Regions from separate parts of the Oerskovia sp. Root22 genome, predicted to be linked through region 1. Evidence: riboswitches for the same ligand, from Rfam matches in the RefSeq annotation. Region 1 holds a riboswitch; each other region holds the start of a gene.
The links. A riboswitch is a leader RNA that binds a small molecule or an ion and turns the genes downstream of it on or off. The one in region 1 is predicted to bind S-adenosylmethionine.

Region 1 (5,544 bases):
CGTGCCCGGGTCGTCGGCGCCGGGCACGTCGAGGTTGAACGTCACGACCGTCCCGCCGCCGCTCTGCTGGGCCTTGGCGAGCTCGACCTGGGGGTGCGAGGCGAGGAACGGGTAGCGCACGGCCGTGATGCCGGGCAGCTCCTCGAGCGCGGTCGCGACCTGGAGCGCTGCGGCGTTCTGGGCCTTGACGCGCACCGACAGGGTCTCGAGGCCCTTGACCAGGACCCACGCGTTGAACGCGCTGAGCGAGGGCCCGGTGTTGCGGATGAAGGTCTGGACCGGGCCCTTGACGTACTCCTCGGAGCCCAGGATCGCGCCGCCGAGCACGCGCCCCTGCCCGTCGATGTGCTTGGTCGCCGAGTACACGACGACGTCCGCACCGAGCTCGAGCGGCTTCTGCAGCACGGGGGTCGCGAACACGTTGTCGAGCACGACGACGGCCCCCGCCGCGTGCGCGAGGTCGCTCACGCGGCGCACGTCGATCACGTCCTGCATGGGGTTGGACGGGGTCTCGAAGAAGACGACGTCCGCAGGGGTCGACAGCGCTTCCTCCCACTGCGACAGCACGTGACCGTCGACGTAGTCGGTGCGCACGCCCCACTTGGCGAAGATCTCGTCGAAGATCACGAGCGACGAGCCGAACAGGGCGCGGGCCGCGACGATGCGCGACCCGGAACCGACCAGGGCCGCGAGCGACGTGAAGACCGCGGACATGCCCGACGCCGTGGCGTAGCAGGCCTCGGCGCCCTCGATGAGTCGCAACCGCTCCTCGAACGTGTGCACGGTCGGGTTGCCGTAGCGCGAGTAGATGAAGCGGTCGACCTCGCCCGCGAAGGCGGCCTCTGCCTCGGCGGCGCTCCCGTAGACGTAGCCCTGCGTGAGGAAGAGCGCCTCGCTCGTCTCCTCGAAGTTCGAGCGGGCGTGGCCGCCGCGCACCGCGAGGGTGTCGGGCCGCACCGAGCGGGGCAGCGGGCCGCGGCCCGAGCCGCCCGGGACCCCGGCGGGAATGCGCAGGACGCCGTCCCCGGTCGCGGCGCTCACGACTGCTTCCAGGGGAGGCCCGCTGCGCGCCAGCCGTCGGAACCACGGTGACCGGCGCCGTCGAGCGCTCCCTCGAAGCCCTCGAGGACGTTGTACGCGGGGCCCAGGCCGGCGGCGGTCGCGGCCTTGGCCGCGCCGATCGAACGGGCTCCCGAGCGGCACAGGAACACGACGGGGGTCTCGGGTGTCACGCCGGCCGCGGCGAGGTCCGTGACGAACGACGGGTTGGGCCGGCCCTCGACCGTGACCCACTGGGTCAGGACCGGCTCGCGGCCCGTCGAGGACAGGTCGGGGACGCCGACGAAGCGCCACTCGGCGTCGGTGCGGACGTCGACGAGGACGGCGCCCGGGGCGCTCTGGAGCAGGCCCCATGCCTGCTGGGGAGTGATGTCGCCGGCGTAGCCGTCGGCGGGCCGGGCGTCGGGGACCGGTGCAGCGGTCGCGCGGTCGGGGGCACTCATGGTGATCCTCCATCGGTCGTGGCGGTAGCACCCTCGCCCGTCACCGGGGGGTTGCTGCGGCGTCATCGTGCCAAGTCACTCAGCCGCTCTGGATGGTTGCGTCGGATCGTACGTCACCGTGCCCACGGAGTGAAACGGGTGTCTCGCAGGGTGGGCAGGGGATAGGTTGCTGCGCATGGAGCACCCTGCGCGCCGCCACGAGGTAGAGGATTCCCGTCGAGACAGCGGGCTCGGGGCCTCTACCTCGACGCAAGCCCTCTACCTCACGGCAGGCGGTCGTGACCAGAGCCCGCCCGAGGAGGTCCTGACCGGGGGCAACTCCTCGACCGTCGTGCGGAGCGGCGACACGGTCCGCCGGACCGCCGGGCCCTGGACGCCGACCGTCCACGCGCTCCTGCGCCACCTGCGCGCGCACGGCATCACCGAGGTGCCCGAGCCGCTGGGGACCGACGAGCAGGGGCGCGAGGTCCTGTCCTATCTCCCGGGCGACGTCGCGAACTATCCCCTTCCCCTGTGGGTCTGGGACGAGTCGGTGCTCCGTGACGCGGGCGCGCTGCTGCGGCGCGTGCACGACGCGAGCATCGGGTTCCTCGCCGCCACGGCCGACAGCGGGCTCCCCGGGGGCTCCGTCGTCGACGGCGCTGCCGCCGTCCCCGCACCCGCCGCCGCCCCGACCTGGCAGCTCCCGGCGCGCGAGCCGGTCGAGGTCGTGTGCCACAACGACTTCGCCCCGTACAACCTGGTCTTTCGCGACGGGGTCGTCGTCGGGCTCATCGACTTCGATACCGCGAGCCCCGGCCCCCGGATCTGGGACCTGGCTTACCTCGGCTACCGGCTCGTGCCCCTCGTGGCGGACGCCGGGGACGGGGAGGGAGCCGACGTCGTCGGGCGCCTGGATCCTCTCGCGCGCCTCGACGCGCTAGTCGCGGCCTACGGGCTGCCCTTCTCGCGTCGCGAGGTCCTGACCGTCGTGGTCGCGCGGCTCGACGAGCTCGCGGCCTTCACCGACGAGCGGGCGTCAGCGACCGGGCGGGACGACTTCCGGGAGCACGCGGCCATGTACCGGGCCGACGCGCGACACATTCAGGCGCTCGCGGACGCGTCGCCTCGCTGAGCGGGCTCGACCGCCTGACAGGCACCCTCTGCCCACCATCCGAGACGCCGTGCCCACCGGTTGACACGCTCTGCGGGCCTCGCCCATCCTTGACACCAGGTCATGAGTGCCAGCGCAAAACCCCGGTTTGCTGGCCGGCAACCCTCCTCCGCGGCGGGGTGCCCCGGGTGACGACCAGGTCCCTCTCTACAAGGAGGGGGGCAAGCGCGGAGGGGCCGCAGGGCGAACTCCGACGACCACCGGAGGACGTGCCATGAGCGCACACGCAGTCATCGAAGCCCCTACCTCGTGTGCCGTGCTGCCCGTCGTGGGCAGCGACACCCTGGTCCCCCTCGTCGACGGGCGCAGCGTCCCGTACGCCAACCTCGACGTCGCGGCGTCGGCCCCGGCGCTGCAGGTCGTGGCCGACCGCGTCAACGAGGTCCTGCCGCTCTACGCGAGCGTGCACCGCGGCGCGGGCTACCTGTCTCAGGTGTCGACCGCGCTCTACGAGGCCGCGCGCCAGACCATCGGCGCGTTCGTCGGCGCCCGCGAGGACGACGTCACGATCGTCACGCGCAACACCACGGACTCGCTCAACCTGCTCGCGGGCTGCGTCCCGGCCCAGGCCGACGGTTCGCCGGGCCGTGTGCTCGTGCTGGACGTCGAGCACCACGCGAACCTCCTGCCGTGGCAGCGCACGGGCGGGGCCACGGTCCTGGTCGGCGGTGCGACGGTCGCCGAGACCCTGTCCGGGCTGCGCGCAGAGCTGTCGCGCTTCCCGTACGCGCTCGTCGCGATCACGGGGGCCTCGAACGTCACGGGCGAGTCGCTGCCGCTCGCCGAGGTCGTCGCCGCGGCGCACGACGCCGGAGCGCGGGTCCTGCTCGACGGCGCCCAGCTCGTCCCGCACCGGGGCGTCTCGCTCGCCGCGAGCGACGTGGACTACGTCGCGTTCTCGGGCCACAAGACCTACGCGCCGTTCGGTGCGGGCGCGCTCGTGGGGCGCCGTGACTGGCTCGACGCCGGCACGCCCTACCTCGCCGGGGGCGGCGCGGTGCGCAACGTGACGCTCGACGGCACCACGTGGCAGAGCGCCCCGGCGCGGCACGAGGCCGGGTCGCCCAACGTGATCGGCGCGGTCGCGCTCGCCTCGGCGTGCGACGCGCTCGCGGCGCTCGAGCCGGGCGTGCTGGTCGCGCACGAGACCGAGCTGCGTGCCCGTCTCGTCGACGGGCTCGAGGAGATCGACGGCGTGCGCGTCGTCCGCGCCTGGGCCGACGCCGTGGACCCTGTGGGCGTCGTGACCTTCTCGGTCGACGGCCACGACGCGGGCCTCGTCGCGTCCTACCTTTCGGCCGAGCACGGCATCGGCGTGCGTGACGGCCGGTTCTGCGCGCACCCGCTCCTGGCCCGCCTGGGCTTCCCGGCCGGTGCCATCCGGGCGTCGATCGGCGTGGGCACCACGGGCGAGGAGATCGAGCGCCTGATCGCGGCGCTGCGCGCCTACGTCGGCGAGGGGGTCAAGGCCCGGTACGAGGTCGTCGACGGCTGCTGGGTCGTGAGCGACGACCCTCGTCCGCTGCTCCAGGTCGCAGGGCTCTCCGGGCTGTTCGCGACCGCCGCGGTCGGCAACATCACGGCCGCCGTGGGGTGCGGTCCGGCCCCGGCCTGACGAGCCCTCTGACCTGCGGAGACACTCCTCGGAGCGCAACGTTCACCCGTGCGTCACCTCGTCGCCCACGAACGACCGCTCTGTGGTCTTGGCGGCGACGCCCGCGTGTGTTCTGATATGCGCTGTGCAGCACGATGTCGTCCTGGAAGGCCACGGGTTCCGCCTCGAACCCCTGGCTGTCGCGCACGCCGGTGCGCTGGCTCAGATCGTCGATCCGACGATGTGGGCGGGTATGAGTACGACCCTCCCTGCGGGGGAGGTCGGGATGGTGAACTTCATCGAGGACACTCGGGCTACCCGGGCGCTGACGGCCTTCGCCGTCGTCGACGCGGGCTCGGGTCTCGTGGTGGGGAGCACCGCTTTCCGTGACCTGTCGCTCGACGACAGGCGCGTGGAGATCGGGCGGACCTTCTACGCCCGTTCCACGTGGGGGAGCCTCGTGAACCCGGTCTCGAAATGGTTGCTGCTCCGACATGCGTTCGAGTCGTGGGACGTGCACCGCGTGGGCTTCCGGGTGGACGCGCGCAACGCGCGCTCGCTCGCCGCGATGCGTCGCCTCGGCGCGTACGAGGAGGGCGTCATGCGAGGTCATCGCACGGCCCCCGATGGCACGCGTGCCGACTCGGTGTGCTTCTCGATCCTCGCGCACGAGTGGGCGGGCGTCGAGCTCGGCCTGCTCGCGCGGATCACGAGCCCGCGGATCGTCCCGGTGCTCGGCCCCGTCGAGATGTCCACCGCCGGCGAGCCCGTGACCACGCCGCTCCTGTCGGTCGTCCCGCCGGTCGCGGACCACGTCGCCGAGGCGGCCGGTCAGGCCGTCGGCTCGGTCACGGCCCTGCCGCCCGCCGTCGCCCTCTGAGAACTTCCCCCGTCCACAGCGACGCCCCGGGACCCGTACGGGTCCCGGGGCGTCCTTCGTCTGCGGTCAGTCCTTCGTGAAGGCGTCCTTGACGTCGTCACCGGCCTGCTTGACGTTGGCCTTCGCCTGGTCGGCGTGGCCCTCGGCCTCGAGCTTCTCGTTGCCGGTCGCCTTGCCGGCGCCTTCCTTGACCTTGCCCTTGGCCTCTTCGGCACCGTGCTTGATCTTGTCTCCCAGTCCCATGGGGTTCCTCCCTCGGTGGTGGTTGGTTCGCATCGACCGTAGGCAGGCCCCCGGGCGACTCGCATCTCGGGGGACGGGCGGTTCACAAGATCCTCACGTCCTGTCCGGCAGGATGACCGCATGGAGAACGTCACGGTCCTGGAAGGGTTCGGGCTGCGCCTCGAGCCGCTCG
Region 2 (5,544 bases), on a different contig from region 1:
GGTGGGCGACGTCGTCGGGCGGGCTCACGCCGGAGAAGCTGTCAGAAATGCACCGGGCCATGCGCCGGTGCAGTTCTGACACCACGGCGCGGCAGGGTCCATGTCGTCTCACCCCGGGGTGTCACACGGTGACATGACTCCGCGCCCGGGCGCCTGGCGCGCGATGATGTCCCGGTGAATGCGCTCTCCGCACGCTCCCAGGTCGCCACGGCCCACCGGGTCGTCGTCAAGATCGGCTCCTCCTCGCTCACCGGACCGGACGGGCACCTCAGCGTCCCGGCCCTGCACGCGCTCGTCGACGTCATCGCCGCGCGGCACGCCGCGGGCGGGCAGGTCGTGCTCGTGACCTCGGGGGCGATCGCGGCGGGGATCGGTCCGCTCGGCCTCAGCGCCCGACCACGCGACCTCGCCACGGCCCAGGCCGCGGCCTCGGTGGGCCAGGGCCTCCTGGTCGCCCGGTACGCCCAGGCGTTCGCCGAGTACGGCATCCGCGTGGGGCAGGTCCTCCTCACGGCCGAGGACACCATCCGCCGCGGGCACTACCGCAACGCGCAGCGCTCGCTCGAGCGGCTCCTCGACCTGGGCGTCGTGCCCGTCGTCAACGAGAACGACGCGGTCGCGACCGACGAGATCCGCTTCGGCGACAACGACCGCCTCGCGGCGCTCGTCTCGCACCTGGTCCGCGCCGACGTCATGGTGCTGCTGACCGACGTCGACGGGCTCTACGACGGCCCGCCCTCGCGCCCCGGCACCCAACGCATCCGCGAGGTCCGCTCGCCGCTCGACCTCGAGGGCATCGAGGTCACGGGGCGCGGCAGCTCGGTCGGGACGGGCGGCATGCTCACCAAGCTCGAGTCCGTGCGCATCGCGACCGGCTCGGGCATCCCGGTCGTGCTGACCAAGGCCGCGAACGCCGAGGGCGCGCTCGCCGGGCGCGAGGTCGGGACCTGGTTCGCCGTGACGGGCAAGCGCACCACGCGCCGACGCCTGTGGCTCGCGCACGCCGCGCGCACGCGGGGGCGCCTCGAGCTCGACGAGGGGGCCGTGACCGCGGTCCTGGGCGGGCGGGCCTCGCTGCTGCCCGCGGGCGTGGTCGGGGTCACGGGCGACTTCGACGCGGGCGACCCCGTCGAGCTCGTCGCGCCCGACGGGCGCGTGATCGCGCGCGGCCTCGTGGCCTTCGACTCGACCGACATCCCCGACCTCCTCGGCCGCTCGACGCACGAGCTGCGCGACAAGCTCGGCGAGGGCTACGACCGCGAGGTCGTGCACCGCGACGACCTGGTGCTCGTGGGGCGCAGGCGCAAGGCGTCCTGAGGGCGGCTCGCGGCTGCAGCGCGGAGGCGGCGCTCGGTCCCACGACGGGGCCCGGAGACCTGGAACGGTCTCCGGGCCCCGTCTCTCGTTTGCGTTGTCTCATGGAGTGGGACGCCGCTCTCACTCCTTGACTGCACGGCGCCGGGAGGCTTTCCTGTGCGGCAGGTGAAGAGCGCCAGCGCCAAGACCCGGCTCGCTGGCCAGCAACCCTTCGATGTGACGGGGTGCTCCGGGCAGGACCTGACCGCGCCGACAGGTCGCGGTAAGCACACGACGTGACGAACGACCCCCGTCCACGGGTTCCTGTGGCGTGCCCGGGGACGGGCGGGACCCGCACGTCGTCCGACCGAAGGACGCACCATCGTGAGCCAGAGCACCCCGGCGATCTCCTCGCTGGCCTTCCTCACCCCCGGGAACTTCCCGGACGACGACCCCGCCAGCGGTCTCGAGGCGACGCTGCGGCTGTTCGAGCGCGCCGAGGCCTGGGGGTTCGACGGAGCGTGGGTCCGCCAGCGGCACCTCGAGCACGGGATCTCGTCGGCGACCGTCTTCCTCGCTGCGGCGTCCCAACGCACGAGCACGATCGAGCTGGGGACAGGCGTCATCCCGATCGGGTACGAGAGCCCGTTCCGCCTCGGGGAGGACCTCTCGACCGCCGACGTCCTCGCGCAGGGGCGCCTCCAGGTGGGCCTGAGCGCGGGCCGTCCGCCGCACGCCGACCTGATCGGTGACCTGGTCTTCGACGGGGACTGGGAGTCCCACGACTTCTCGCACGCACGCATCGAGCGGCTCGCGGCCAACCTGTCGGGCGGTTTCATCGGCGACGAGGACACCGTGGTGCACTCGCCCGGGAACGTCCAGCGGCCCCGGCTGCAGCCGCACAGCCCGGGGCTCGTCGACCGCCTCTGGTACGGCGCCGGCTCGCGCCGCTCGACCGAGTGGGCCGCGCGCAACGGGCTCAACCTCCTGACCGGCAACATCGTGGCAGGCGAGGAGTCGGACGACTTCGTCACCGCCCAGCTCGCGAACCTCGTCGCCTACCGCGCGGGGCGCGGCGACGCGCGGACCACGCGGGTCGCGCTCGGGCGGGTCATCGTGCCGACCGACTGCGCCGACGCCTCGTCGCGCCGACGCTACCGAGCCTTCGAGGAGTCGCGCCGAGCCCGGACCCTCGCCCCGCAGGGCGAGCGCCGGACGCTCTTCGCGCCCGATCTCGTGGGGCCCAGCGAGGAGATCCTCGAGCGGCTCGTGGCGGACGCCGTCGTGGGCGAGGTCAGCGAGCTGCGCCTCGAGCTGCCCTACGAGCTCAGCGACGAGGAGTACGAGCAGATCCTGCACGACGTCGCGACTCTCGTCGCCCCGGCCCTCGGCTGGACGCCGGCCACGGACCGTGCGGGAACGGCCGGCTCGACGGTGCCGGGATCGCCGCCCGTCGAGCGGACCGCCGCCGCCGTCGCCGTCGGCGCCTGACGGAGGGGGAGAACCACCATGGGACGCTATCTCGCGACGCGACTGGCCCAGGCGGTCGGCGTGCTCTGGGCCGCCTACACGGTGTCCTTCATCGTGCTCTACGCCCTGCCCGGCGACCCGGCCCAGCTCATGGCCGGGGCCGACGCCAACGACATCACCCCCGAGCAGCTCGACGCGCTCCGTGCCGAGCACGGTCTGGACCGCCCGCTCGTGGTCCAGTACTTCTCCCAGCTCGCCGGGCTGTTCCGCGGGGACCTCGGTCAGTCGATCAGCACGGGGCGCCCCGCTGCGGACCTCATCGTCGAGGCGATCCCACCGACCGTGCAGATCGCCGCGGCCGGTCTGCTGCTCGCGGTGGTGCTCGGCGGAGGGCTGGCCGTCGCGGCCACCTACACACGGTTCCGCGGTCTCGGGCAGCTGCTCCTCGGGCTGCCGCCCCTCGGGGTCGCGATCCCCGCCTTCTGGTTCGGCCTCCTGCTCATCCAGTGGTTCTCCTTCACCCTGCCGATCTTCCCCGCGATGGGGAACAAGGGGTTCGCCTCGATCGTCCTGCCCGCGATCACGCTCGCCGTGCCCACCGGGGCGACGATCGCCCAGCTGTTGTCCAAGAGCCTGGCCACCACGCTGCGGGAGCCGTACATCGACGCGGTGTGGGCCAAGGGAGCCGGTCGCCCGAGGGTCTTCTTCTCGCACGCCCTGCGCAACGCCGCGCTGCCCGCACTGACGATGACCGGCCTGATCGTCGGCCAGCTGCTCTCCGGCACGGTCGTCACCGAGACGGTGTTCTCCCGACCGGGACTCGGCCGCGTGACCGCGTCCGCGGTGCAGACCCAGGACATCCCGGTCGTGCAGGGCATCGTGATCTTCGCCGCCGTCGTGTTCGTCGTGTCCAACCTGCTCGTCGACCTGGCCTACCCGTTGCTCGATCCCCGCGTGGTGACGGGACGTCGCCGAGGCGCGACCACGCCTGGGGCGACGCCCGGGGGAGGGGCCGCCGCCCCCGAGGACCAGACCGTACCCACCAGATCGTCGACCCCCGAGGTCGCCGTCCTTCACGGAGGTGCAGCATGACCGACACCGCCCTCGCCCCGCACGAGCAGAGCGTCCTGCCGGAGGCCGATGCCGTCGACGGCACCACGCCCGGTCTTCGGCGGCCCTCGTCCGCGGACCTGCCGCCCGGCCGCGTCCGTGGCCTCTCGAGCCTCGTGGCGGGCCTGGGCTTCGTGGTCCGGCGGCCCGGTCTGCTCGCGGCCGTGGTCTGGATCGTCGTCGTCCTGGTGGCCGCCTTCGCCCCGACGCTGCTCGCGCACTCCGACCCGCTGACCGGGGTGCCGGCCGACAAGCTCCAGCCGCCGTCGGCCGAGCACTGGTTCGGGACCGACCAGCTCGGCCGCGACCTCTACTCCCGGGTGGTTCACGGCACAGCGCTCACGCTCCAGGCCTCGCTCATCGCGGTCGGCCTCGGGCTCGTCGTCGGCTCGACGCTGGGCCTGCTCGCGGGGTTCTTCGGCTCCTGGGTCGACGACGCCGTCATGCGGGTCGCCGACGTCCTGCTCGCGATCCCGAGCCTGCTGCTCTCGCTCGCGCTCGTCACGGTCCTCGGGTTCGGCACCGTGAACGTCGCGATCGCGGTGGGGCTCGCGAGCGTCGCGAGCGTCGCCCGCATCATGCGGTCCGAGGTCGTGCGCGTCCGCAGCTCGGTGTACGTCGAGGCCGCGCAGGCGTCGGGGAACCGCTGGCACCGCGTGCTGCTGCGGCACGTCCTGCCGAACTCGGCCGGGCCCGTCGTGGTCCTCGCGACCCTCGAGCTCGGCACCGCGATCCTGGCGGTCTCGTCCCTCAGCTTCCTGGGCTACGGGGCGCCGCCGCCTGCCCCCGAGTGGGGTCAGCTCGTCTCGACCGGACGTGACTTCCTGCGCAACGCGTGGTGGCTCACGACCCTCCCCGGGCTCGCGATCGTGCTGACGGTCCTCTCGGCCAACCGCATCTCGCGAGCCCTCGACACCGAAGGACGGCGGAACCGATGAGCACGGACCGGAGCGCACCGCTGCTGCGCATCGACAGCCTGGCGGTCGAGTACCGCACGCGCCGCGGGACGGTCGCGGCCGTCCAGGACGTCTCGTTCGACGTGCTCCCCGGCGAGACCGTGGCGGTCGTCGGCGAGTCCGGGTCGGGGAAGTCCACGACCGCGCACGCGATCGTCCAGCTCCTCGCATCGTCCGCGGCGGTCACGCACGGCCGGATCGTCTTCCAGGGAACCGACCTGGCGACCGCCTCGCCCGCGGCGCTGAGGTCGTTCCGCGGCCGGCAGATCGGGCTCGTCCCGCAGGACCCCACGGTCTCGCTCGACCCGGTCAAGCGCATCGGCCACCAGGTGGCAGAGGTCCTGCTCGTCCACGGTCTGGCCGACCGCAGGTCTGCCAGGGCGCAGGCCGTCGAGGCGCTCGGGGCCGCGGGCCTCGAGGACCCCGAGGTCCGCGCGCAGCAGTACCCGCACGAGCTCTCGGGCGGCATGCGCCAGCGCGTCCTCATCGCGATCGCGATCATCGCGGAACCCGCGCTGCTGATCGCCGACGAACCCACGAGCGCGCTCGACGTGACGGTCCAGCGACAGATCCTCGACCACCTCGCGGCACTGACCCGACGGACCGCGACGAGCGTCCTCCTGGTGACCCACGACCTCGGCGTGGCAGCGGACCGGGCAGACCGGATCGTCGTCATGTCGGAGGGGCGGGTCGTCGAGGTCGGCACCCCGCG
Region 3 (5,544 bases), 290 kb from region 1:
ACGCCTACCGCGGCGGTCTGTTCTGGCGGTGGATGGCGAACACGGCCCTCTACGCGGGCATCGGCGGGCTGCTCTCGGTCGTCGTCTCCGCGATGGCGGGCTACGCGCTCGCGAAGTACCGCTTCCGCGGGAAGACGGCGGTCTTCAACATGCTGCTCGCCGGCGTGCTCGTGCCCGGTGTGGTGCTCGCGATCCCGCAGTACCTGCTCCTGGCCCAGGCCGGTCTGACCAACACCTACTGGGCCGTGCTCCTGCCGAGCATCATCAGCCCGTACGGGATCTACCTCGCCCGTATCTACGCGGGGGCGTCGATCCCCGACGAGATCGTCGAGGCCGCCCGGACCGACGGCGCCGGTGAGCTCCGGACGTTCGCGCAGGTCGCGATGCCCATGATGGCGCCCGGCCTGGTCACGGTGTTCCTCTTCCAGTTCGTCGCGATCTGGAACAACTTCATGCTGCCGTACATCATGCTCGGCGACGACAAGCTCTTCCCGCTCACGGTCGGGCTGTCGGGTCTGCTGAACCAGGGGGCGTCGCAGCCCGCGCTGTACACGCTCGTGATCACGGGCGCGCTGCTGTCGATCGTCCCGCTCGTGGCCCTGTTCCTCCTGCTGCAGCGCTACTGGCAGGTCGACCTCGCCGCCGGCGCGGTCAAGGCCTGAGGATGTCCCTAGACTCACGTGTCGTGGAGCAGTCCGGGAACGACGTCGTACCCCAGCCCGTCGACGCCGTGCGCGAGGACGGTCGCGAAGCCGCGCGCGGCACCTCCCCGGGTGCGGGGGCGGGCGCCGGACCCGTGCGCGAGAGGCGGGCGGCGGCGTCGGGCAACGGGGCGAAGCGTCGCCCCACGATCCGCGACGTCGCGGACGTCGCGGGCGTCTCGCGCGGGACCGTGTCCCGCGTGATCAACGGTGGCCACTGGGTCTCTCCTGATGCCCTCGCGGCGGTCAACGAGGCGATCCGGACCACGGGGTACGCCGCGAACCAGCACGCGCGCAGCCTCGTGACGGGGCGGTCGAACTCGATCGCGTTCCTGTTGACCGAGCCGCAGCACCTGCTGTTCGAGGACCCCAACTTCTCGATCCTGCTGCGGGGCGCGGCCGAGGAGCTCGCGAAGCGCGAGATGCCGCTGCTGCTCATGGTCGCGGGGACCCCCGAGGAGCGTCGCCGCATCGGTGGGTACGTCGCGGCGGGGCACGTCGACGGCGTCCTGCTCATCAGCTCGCACCAGGGCAACCCGATGCTGGCCGAGCTGCTCAAGCAGAAGGTCCCGACGGTCGCCTGCGGTGTCCCGCTCGGGTACGAGGGGCGCGTCGGGTACGTCGCGGCCGACGACCGGGCCGGGGCGCGCACCATGACGCAGCACCTGCTCGACTCGGGGCGCACGCGCATCGCGACGATCACGGGTCCGCTCGACACCCCGGGCGGGACGCTGCGCCTCGACGGGTACCGCGACGCGCTGGGCGACCGGTTCGACGAGTCGCTCGTCGCGCACGGCGACTACTCGCGCGAGCGGGGCCGGCTCGCGATGGCCGAGCTGCTCGAGCGGCGCCCTGACCTCGACGCCGTGTTCGTGGCGTCGGACCTCATGGCGGCGGGGGCGCTCGTCGCGCTCCAGGCCACGGGGCGGAGCGTGCCCGGGGACGTGGCCGTGGGCGGGTTCGACGACTCGGGGGTCGCGGCGTCGCTCCACCCGGCGCTGACGACCATGCGGCAGCCTTTCGAGCGCATCAGCGCCGAGATGGTGCGGCTGCTGCTCGAGGTCGTGGAGGGCCAGGAGCCTGCGGCCATCACGCTGCCGACGTCGCTCGTGGTGCGGGACTCGGCCTAGGGAGGTTCGGCCTCGCCCGGCCAGTCGCGGTCGTGCGCGACGGGCACCGAGGCGCTCGGGCACAGGGGTGCGCCGTGGCGCGCCGGGGTGATTTGTCCTTGTGTGTCCCGTCTGGCAGGGTGGGCATCGGTCACGAGTGACCGGCGATACGCCCTCCGCGTGCCGGTCCGGCAACCGCGTTCCCGCGCACGGTGCCTCTGAGGAAGACCCGCCCGACCCGGCATCCGGGCCTTCGGGAAGTGCGAGGTCGAGGTCGCGTTCATCGTGGCCTCGACCCTTGCCCTGAGGCCGCCGCTGCGGCCCGGTGGGCTCAGGCCGCCGACTGCCTGCGGTGAGCGCGTTGTCCACAGATCACTGGCCTTCGCTCCGCGTGCTGTCCTGAGCCGTCATCCTGTCCGTGAGGCGTTCGGACGGTCGGGCGACGACGCCGAACCGGGGGAGGGGAGGGTGTGTTTTCTCTGTAGCCACAACAATTGTGGTGGCTACAGAGAAAACACACCCTCCCCCCCCGGGTCCTCGTGGAGGAGATCAGGACTCAGGGGGAGCGGATGGACTGGAGCAGCCCGGTCTCGGCGGTCGTGCCCGGGCTCGAGGGGCCCGTCCTGCGTGCGCTCTGGAACCGTCAGGGCGAGCTCACGGGTGGGCAGGTGCATCGCGTCGCGCACACCGGATCGTCGGAAGGGGTCCGTCGCGCTCTCGGGCGGCTCGAACGGCAAGGGATCATCCAGCGGCGGACCATCGGGTCGACGAACTACTTCCGGGTCAACCGCGACCACCTGTGCTGGCCCGCGATCGAGGCGCTCTTCGACGCGCTGCATCCCTGGTGCGAGCTGCGCCGACGCATCGACGAGCTGCTTCATCAGGTCGTGCGGGACGACGGCCGTCGCCGGTCGATCGGCGTCGCTGTCGTCGGGTCGGCCGCTCGCGGCGACGGCACCGCGGCCGACGACCTGGACCTCCTCGTCGTCGTCCCCGACGACCTTCCGGCCTGGATCGCCCACGAGCTCACCGACCAGCTGCGCCGCGACGCGGGAGCCTGGTCCGGCAACGACGTGGACGTCCACCTCCGCACGATCGCGTGGCTCGACGCCGAGCGCGACCGCCCCGGGGCCCTCGAGCGGTGGGCGCACGACGCCGAGCAGGTGCTCGGGCCACCCGTGCACGAGCACCTGACCCTCGTCGTCCTCCCCGACTGACTGCCGACGGGCCGGCGCAGCCGCCGCGTCCCCGCGCGCCTGCGCACGGGCCCGCTCCGCACCCGCCCGCGCCGCCCCGCACCCGCCCGCGCCGCGCAAAACCGCGCCCGACGGCGGAGGGCGCGCTCCGCCGTCGGGCAACGGACCTCAGCAGGTCAGGTTTTCGCCCGTCGTGGTGCCCAGGAGCTCGGCGTATCGGCGGAACAGCGCGACCCGGTTCGCGACCTGGCGTGGGTTGCCGCCGTCGCACTCGAGCGGGCCGTTGATCGCGCGGATCGTCTCGCGGAAGCCGTGGTCCCCGACGATCGCCTCGTGGCACGTCATGGTGCCCTCGCCCGGCTGCGTGTTCCAGTACCAGAGCGCGGTCTTCCAGGCGACGGTCGCGTCGGTCTCGACCAGGTACGGGTTGTTCAGCAGGTCGATGCCCAGGGCGTCACCCGCGGCCTTGTAGTTGAAGTTCCACGAGAGCTGGATGGGCCCTTTGCCGTAGTACGCGGACTGGCCCGCGGGGCACCCGTACGGCTGCGACGGGTCGCAGTAGTGCGAGTACACGGCGGTGTTGAGCTCGCTCACGTGCAGCAGACCCGTGCTCTCGTGGCTCACGTTCGCGAGGAACGCCGCAGCTTCGCGGGCCGCGACCACCGGCCCGCCCGACGTCGCGAACTCCGGGTACGCCGCGGTCGCCGCGACCAGGCCCTCGTACGTGTAGAACGGGTTGCGGTCCGGGAACATCTCCTCGAACTGCGCCTCCGTCACCACGAAGCCCGTCGTGATGCCGCTCGTCGAACCTGTCTCAGCCATGAGCCACCCTCTCGTCACTGATCCCGGCCGGCCGCTGGGTCGCGGCTCGACGACGAGCCGCGACGGCCGGACGGCGTCTCCGCGGTCACCCTAGGGGACGGGTGCGGGCTCCTCGGCATCGGTGTGCAGGGTGCTCCGGGGGAGGTCATCACCGGGCGTCGCGCCGATCGTGCCGGCTGTGCCCACCGGCTCCACGCGCCCCTCGACCGAGGTGCTCCCGGCCGGATCGGCGGCCGGCACCCCGGTCGGCTCGCCACCCGTCGCGCGGTAGACGAGGGCCGCGACGAGCCCTGCCGACCAGCCGAGGACGAGGGGCCAGAAGAGGCTCGCCTGGACCGAGGACAACGCCAGGTTGAGCGTCGTCGAACGCAGCTCGCCCACCGCGAAGGCCGTGACCGAACGCGACGCCGCAGCCACCGACGACGCCGCGATCGTGACGAACCAGACCGCGAGCACCAGGCTCCAGCGGCTCGCGCGCGGCGGCAGGCGCCGGGTCGCGAGCCACGTGCCCCCGGCGACGACGAGTCCCACGAGCACCGCCAGACCGACCTCGAGCGGCTCGACCACGGTCCGGCCGGCCGTGAAGCGCCAGGCCATCGCCCCCGAGGTCACCTCAGCCAGCAGGTCGACCGGACCGCGCGCGCTGCGGTGCCACACGAGCCACGACCCTGATGCGCCGACGCTCGCCCAGACGAGCGCCCCCACGCCGCCCGCGACGAGCACCGTCGGGTAGGCGCGGGCCCGCAACGGCTTGCGCGCGCGACGCGTGGCCGGGAGCGAGGCCGGGTCGTGGCGGCTCGTGAGGCCCAGGGTGCCGACCGCGACGAGCCCGACGAGCCACCCGGCGGCCAGCCCCCACGAGCCGCCGTCGAACGACGCCGTGAGCAGGAGGAACGCCGGGTTCTCGGGGGAGGGGAACGTGACGTCGGCGACGACGTCGGCGACCGCGCCCGCGGCACCGCCCACGACGACCGCGAACCAGGAACCGAGGAACGCCGCCGGTGTTCCCGTGCGAGGGGGGAGGCGTCGCGTCGCGAGATAGGTCAGCGCGACGACCACCGCCCCCGCGAGCAGGGCCGCGAGGATCGTCTGCCCCGTCACGGTCACGTCCACCCGGTCGCTCAGCACCGCGCTCCCGACCCACAGGACCGACGTGAGGAGCCCGGCGACGAGGACGGCAGGTTCTCGGCGAGACGTCATCGGCATCCCGCGAGGGTAGCGGACGCAGATGAGGCGCCCGCCCGGACCCCGGGAACGGTGCGGAGGCCCGTGCGCGGGCGCGCGCGGCCGGGTGCGCGGCTGCTCGTGCGGTTGCCGGTCGAGCCGCCCGCCCGGATCGTGGGAGGCATGCATCCTGAGCGCGGCACCTCCCGCTTCCCGGTCGACGTCCTCGTGCGGTCCCTGGCGATCGGCACCGCTGCGGGGAGCCGTGCCTCGCTGGGAGTCGCGCCGCCCCTGCTCACCTCGTCGGCCACGGGCCGGGGGGCCACCGTGGCCAAGGTGGTCGCGGGGCTCGGGATCGTCGGTGAGCTCCTGGGCGACAAGCTGCCGGGAGCCGGGTCGCGCCTCGAACCGCCCGGCCCCGCGATCCGCATGGCGTCGGGCGCGATCGGGGCCCTCGTCCTTGCCCGCCGGGCCGAGGTCGGCGTGCTCCTGCCCGTGCTGCTCGGCGCGGCGGGTGGTGCGGCCGGGACCTGGGGCGGGGCAGCATGGCGG
Region 4 (5,544 bases), 380 kb from region 1:
ACCCCGTGGACGAGTGGCAGACGCCCCGGTCGTACTTCGTCGTGGAGCGGGCCGAGGTGATCGAGGACTGGGCCCGGGCGACGCCGCGCAGCAACCCGTCGCGTCGTCTGCGGCTCTACGGCGAGCTGCCCGACGGCACCGAGCTCAAGGCGGGCTACGAGGGCGCGACCGCGCTCTTCGAGGGGCCGGCTCCCGACGGGATCGAGCCCGCGCACGGCGCGGTGCGCTGGTCGACGGGGAGCGTGCGCGTGCACGGCGTCGAGCGCGGACGGCTCGCGAGCGGCCGGGAGGTCGACGTCCTCGACGTGCGGATGCCCGTCCCCAAGGGGGCCGCCACGCACGACGTGCTGCCCATGGCGCTGACGGTGGGCCAGGTGCTGCCCACACCGCAGCAGGAGGCCTCGATCCGGGCGCTCGCGACGCTCGTGCAGGGCCAGAACCCCGCTGGGGTCGAGGCCCCGCTGGTGCTTCCCGACCGCCCTGCGCTCGACCTGCTGCGCAGGCGCCCGCCGCGCACGTCGTCGGGCGGCCCGCTGCCCACGCTGGGTGACGGCCCCGAGCGGTACATCGACGCGGTCACGGACGCCGTCCGCGCCCTCGACGGGTCGTACCTCGGCGTCCAGGGCCCTCCCGGCACCGGGAAGACCCACCTCGCCTCGAAGGTGATCGGGAGCCTCGTCGCCGAGGGCTGGCGCGTGGGCGTGGTGGCGCAGTCGCACGACGTCGTCGAGAACGTCCTCGCGGGAGTCATCAGCAAGGGCGGGGTGCCTGCGGACCGCGTGGGCAAGAAGGCCTCGGGCCCCAAGGGGCGCGACGTGTCGAGGGTCGGGCGCGACGTGGGCTCCGGCCTGGCCGACGACGTCGCCGCGGCGGACCTGCCCGAGGGCTCGCGGCTCGTCCCCTGGCGGCTCGTGGACTCCGCGCAGACCTCGGCCTTCGTCGCGGAAGGTCCCGGTGTGATCGGCGGGACGGCCTGGGACTTCGCGCACGTCGAGCGGTTCGGCGACGGCGAGCTCGACCTGCTCGTGATCGACGAGGCCGGGCAGTTCTCGCTCGCGAACACCGTCGCGGTCTCGCGGGCCGCGCAGCGGCTCCTGCTCCTGGGCGACCCGCAGCAGCTCCCGCAGGTCTCGCAGGGGCAGCACCCCGAGCCGGTCGACCAGTCGGCCCTCGGCTGGCTGACCCGCGCCGGCGGCGGGCACGACGTGCTGCCACCGGAGTACGGCTACTTCCTCGCGCGGTCGTGGCGCATGCACCCGGCGCTGTGCGACGCGGTGTCCGAGCTCGCGTACGAGGGCCTGCTGCACGCCGAGGCGGCCGCGGGCGAACGCTTGCTCGTGGGGGTCGAGCCCGGCGTGCACGTGGTCGAGGTCGAGCACGCAGGGAACGCGGTGTCCTCGGTCGAGGAGGCCCAGGAGATCGTGCGTCAGGTCCAGGCGCTGCTCGGGACCACCTGGTACCCGGGCGGGCGGGGTGGGGGCGCCGCAGGCTCCCACGGTGGGGCCGCCGCCTGCTCTCGGCCGCTCGACCAGCACGACTTCGTGGTCGTGGCCCCCTACAACGCGCAGGTCTGGACCGTGCGGCACGCGCTCCAGGCCGCGGGGCTGGGGGACGTGCGCGTGGGAACGGTCGACAAGTTCCAGGGCAAGGAGGCGCCCGTCGCGATCGTCTCGATGACGGCCTCGGCACGTGAGGACGTGCCGCGCGGCATGGAGTTCCTGCTGTCGCGCAACCGCGTGAACGTCGCGGTCTCGCGGGGCCAGTGGTGCGCCGTCGTGGTCCGCTCGCACCGGCTCACCGACTACCTGCCGCACCACCCCGAGGAGCTCGCCGAGCTGGGCGCGTTCATCGGGCTGTGCCAGTCAGGGGCTGCTCGGTAGCGGCCGAGCTTCCGCTGAGTGCATGATGCGGCAGCGACACGCCGGTCGAGTCGCTGCCGAACCACGCACTCAGCGGCGGGTCAGGGCTCAGAAGTCCCCGAACCCTCCGAAGTCCCCACCACCGAAGTCGCCGAACCCACCGAAGTCACCGCCGAGGTCCCCTCCGGCCTCGGTGACCTCACCGCCCGTGTCGCCCGCTCCAGGGTCGGCCTCGGTCGCCCCGGGATCCCCCTCGCCTCCCGTCCCGCCGTCGCCCGCGAGGTTCGCGGTCGGGTCGCCGAACATCGGGCCGAACATCATGTTGGCGACCGCGGAGCCGATCACGACGCCCGCGATGGTGCCGAGCATGCTCGAGCCGATCATCGAGCCCATGCCGGGCCCGCCCGGGCCGCCGACCCCTTGCCGGCCGCCGAACGACCGCTCGAGCGTGCCGGGGTTGCGCATCTCGGCGCGGGTCGCCATGCGGGCGAGCGACTGCGGGTCGTCGGAGGTCGCGCGCTCGGCGGGCGGCAGGTTCTCGCCGAGGTCGGTGAGCACACGGCGCCGCTGCTCGGGCGTGAGCCGCTCGAACGCCTCGGTGTGCGCCTGCTCGACGGCCTCAGGGGGAGCCGTGCGCAGCAGGTAACGGTAGCGGTCGATCGCGACGTCGTCCTCGCTGCGCCCCGGACCCGTCGGAGCGGGGGGCGGGGTGCCGTACACGGGGGACTCGTGGCCGTCGTAGGTCGCGTGGCGGCGCGGCATCCCCTCGTCCTGCGGGGTGCGGCCGAGGAGGCGGTCGAGGAATCCCATGAGCGTGTCCTTCTGGTCGAACCGTCGAGGGCGGGTGCCCTCACCGGTTCAACGCGGTTCGCCGCCCCTCCGTTCCGTCGAGTGCGTGGTTCGGCAGCGACACGCCCGGCGAGTCCCTGCCGAACCATGCACTCAGCGGGGAGCGGGCTCCGGTACGCAGCCCACCCCACCCAGGAGGCGGACGTTGAGCGGCTGTCCCGCGAGCTCGAGCGCGTGGTACTGCTCGTGCACGCGCACGGTCAGCCCGTCGGCCAGGTCGAGCCCCGTGTGGTGCCACACGCGGCACGCTCCCTCACCCGTCGTGTACTCGACGACGACCTCGACGCCTCCGTCGACCGGTCGCACCGCGCGGACCGTGCCGTCACGCCAGCCCCAGGGCCGGTTGCCCAGCATGCGTGCGTGGACGGGGTGCAGGAGGTGCCCGGTGTCGTACCGGTCGCACACGGTCGGTACGGGACAGGGGGCGGTGCTCGCCCGGCGTTCCATGACGTGCTGGGCCATGGTGCTCCTTCTCTCCGTGCCCGACGGCGGAGCTCACCCGCGTGCGGGCACCCACCCGGGCGAGGCCCAGGGCGAGGGGCACGAGGACGAGCGCTGCGGCGTGGGGCTGCTCGCTCTTCCCCCACGGGTGTGGGGGCGGGTCTTCCTCCGGGAGCACCGTGCGCGTCGCGCGGTTGCCGGACCAGCACGCCGGAGGGCGGTTCGCTGGTCCTCTGGACCGTTCTCAGTTCTACCACGGCGTCCAGGACCAGGCACAGGGGTACCTGGTCCTGGACGCACGAGTGCCCCCGACCGGCGAACCGGTCGGGGGCACTCGTTCAATGATCAGCTACGCCCGGAGGCGAGTGAGATCAGAGCGGGCGGATGTTCTCCGCCTGCGGGCCCTTGGGGCCCTGCGTCACGTCGAACTCGACGCGCTGGTTCTCCTCGAGCGAGCGGAAGCCCTGCGTCTGGATGGCGGAGTAGTGCGCGAACACGTCGGCGCTGCCGTCCTCAGGTGCGATGAAGCCGTAGCCCTTCTCGCCGTTGAACCACTTCACGGTTCCCAATGCCATGGGGATCTCCTTCTAGAGTTTCAAACAGCTCCATGATCTGGAGCCGAACATCACGGTGTTCGTCGTCAACTCTTGGGTAACAAGGTTCGCGGTGGCATGGGGCCGTTGCGCAAGGACAAGCGAGGCACTGCAATCTCACCGGTAACGGTACAGGGGTTACTCCGACTGTGCTACCCCTGTTGCTAACGATTGAAGTACTTGTGTCCCCCAACCAGGTCATGACCGAGCAAATCGGGCACGGTCACGAGCGTGTAACCAGCAGCCCGCAGGCTGTCCACGATGCCGGGCACGGCCGACACGGTCGAGGCGTGGATGTCGTGCATCAGCAGGATCGCCCCAGGTCGGGCACCTGCGAGGGCCCGCTCCGAGGTCATGGCCGAGTCCTTGTTCTTCCAGTCCTCGGTGTCGACGTTCCACAGGATCGCCGGCTCGTTGCGCTGGGAGAGGACACTCGTCACAGTATCGCTCGTCGCGCCGTACGGAGGCCGTACGAGCGTCGGTCGGACGCCCGACGCGGCCTCGACCGCGTCCGCGGTCGACTGCAGCTCCTGCGAGATCTGGTCGGTGCCGAGCTTCGACAGGTCGGGGTGGGACCACGTGTGGTTCCCGACGGCGTGCCCCTCCGCGACCTCGCGACGCACCAGGTGGGGGTTCGCCTGGACGGACCGCCCGACGAGGAAGAACGTGGCCCTGGCCTGCTTCTCGGCGAGGGTGTCGAGGAGCTGGGACGTGTACTTGCCGGGGCCGTCGTCGAAGGTCAGGGCGATGCACTTGAGCACCGAGCAGTCCGGCGCGTCGGGCGAGGCGGGGGGCGGTGCGGCCACGGGCGGCTCCTCGACAGGGGGCGGGGCGATCCCCATGAAGGGTGCACCGCTCGCCGCGACCTCGGCGAGCTGCTTGCCGACGGCCGACAGGACGGACCGGGTCGCGTCCGGCTCGAGCCGCACGGCGAGCTCCCCGTCGGCCCGTGCCGAGACCAGGCCGGGCGAGAAGACCAGGGTCGCGGCGCCGTCGGGCCCGAGACGGACGTCCCGGAACGTGTCCTCCGACGACGGCACAGGCTCGCCGAACCCCAGCCCCGCTGCCGCGAGCGCCGCTCCCGCCCACTCCGCGGCCTGCTTGCGGCCGTCCGCGGTGAGCAGGTCGGCCGACCACGTCGTGGTCGCGCGCGGGAGGTCGGTGTAGAAGGTCTGGCTGCCGAGCTCACCGTTCGCCCCGCCCGTGAAGGCGTAGGTCGAGGCGTGCACGCCCAGCACGTCGCCCTGCGCGAGCACCAGGTCCCAGCCGACGTTGAGCTCGTTGCCCGTCGCGGTGGGGTCGACCGCAGCCTCGTAGGCCTGCGTCGTCGCGTCGACGAAGCGACCGAACGCCCGTCCCAGCGAGTGCTCGCCGGGGATCGCGACGGTCGAGATCGAGCGGGCGTCGCCCGTGTCCGCGGTCGACTCCTGGTGGATCTCGAGGTTCTCGACGGACGTCGGGTCGAGCACCGCAGGCGGGTCGACCCGCTCCGCGGGGACCTTGGTCGCGGTCGGCGACGGGGCGGGCGAGGGCTGAGCCGACGGCTGTGCGGACGCGCGCGTCAGGAAGAACGTGACGCCCGCGGCGACGACCAGCAGGGCGACGAGGGCGGCGACGACCCGGACAGCCCGGTTCTGCGGGCGCGCAGGGGAGGAACCGCCCGGCGGCAGACCGCGGGACGGGGAGGCGTGCGGGGACATCAGGCCACCGTGCCACGCAGGGACGGTGCGCGTCGCGTCCGGACGGGCCGATGAGGCGAGCGCCACAGCGTCCGCCTCGACCCCTCGCACGGCCGCCCCAGG

Region 2: another riboswitch for S-adenosylmethionine. It lies ahead of ASE15_RS11060 (LLM class flavin-dependent oxidoreductase); the one in region 1 lies ahead of ASE15_RS17380 (aminotransferase class V-fold PLP-dependent enzyme).
Region 3: another riboswitch for S-adenosylmethionine. It lies ahead of ASE15_RS16160 (nucleotidyltransferase domain-containing protein); the one in region 1 lies ahead of ASE15_RS17380 (aminotransferase class V-fold PLP-dependent enzyme).
Region 4: another riboswitch for S-adenosylmethionine. It lies ahead of ASE15_RS15785 (hypothetical protein); the one in region 1 lies ahead of ASE15_RS17380 (aminotransferase class V-fold PLP-dependent enzyme).

What each region holds. Positions count from the first base shown of each region.
Region 1 covers NZ_LMIL01000011.1:445,857-451,400, forward strand. The annotation lists gene ASE15_RS17365 (O-succinylhomoserine sulfhydrylase) at 1-1,014, opposite strand, end outside; gene ASE15_RS17370 (rhodanese-like domain-containing protein) at 1,038-1,502, opposite strand; SAM riboswitch class I at 1,509-1,601, opposite strand; gene ASE15_RS17375 (phosphotransferase enzyme family protein) at 1,678-2,616, shown strand; SAM riboswitch class IV at 2,715-2,829, shown strand; gene ASE15_RS17380 (aminotransferase class V-fold PLP-dependent enzyme) at 2,870-4,270, shown strand; gene ASE15_RS17385 (GNAT family N-acetyltransferase) at 4,395-5,129, shown strand; gene ASE15_RS17390 (CsbD family protein) at 5,196-5,372, opposite strand; gene ASE15_RS17395 (GNAT family N-acetyltransferase) at 5,493-5,544, shown strand, end outside.
Region 2 covers NZ_LMIL01000009.1:123,846-129,389, forward strand. The annotation lists gene proB (glutamate 5-kinase) at 175-1,317, shown strand; SAM riboswitch class IV at 1,482-1,592, shown strand; gene ASE15_RS11060 (LLM class flavin-dependent oxidoreductase) at 1,681-2,787, shown strand; gene ASE15_RS11065 (ABC transporter permease) at 2,806-3,858, shown strand; gene ASE15_RS11070 (ABC transporter permease) at 3,855-4,814, shown strand; gene ASE15_RS11075 (ABC transporter ATP-binding protein) at 4,811-5,544, shown strand, end outside.
Region 3 covers NZ_LMIL01000011.1:154,585-160,128, forward strand. The annotation lists gene ASE15_RS16150 (carbohydrate ABC transporter permease) at 1-662, shown strand, start outside; gene ASE15_RS16155 (LacI family DNA-binding transcriptional regulator) at 797-1,831, shown strand; SAM riboswitch class IV at 1,960-2,079, shown strand; gene ASE15_RS16160 (nucleotidyltransferase domain-containing protein) at 2,380-3,027, shown strand; gene ASE15_RS16165 (chitinase) at 3,175-3,828, opposite strand; gene ASE15_RS16170 (hypothetical protein) at 3,919-5,034, opposite strand; gene ASE15_RS16175 (hypothetical protein) at 5,176-5,544, shown strand, end outside.
Region 4 covers NZ_LMIL01000011.1:65,901-71,444, forward strand. The annotation lists gene ASE15_RS15775 (bifunctional RecB family nuclease/DEAD/DEAH box helicase) at 1-1,880, shown strand, start outside; gene ASE15_RS15780 (hypothetical protein) at 1,968-2,669, opposite strand; gene ASE15_RS15785 (hypothetical protein) at 2,802-3,170, opposite strand; SAM riboswitch class IV at 3,278-3,389, opposite strand; gene ASE15_RS15790 (cold-shock protein) at 3,521-3,724, opposite strand; gene ASE15_RS15795 (polysaccharide deacetylase family protein) at 3,907-5,442, opposite strand.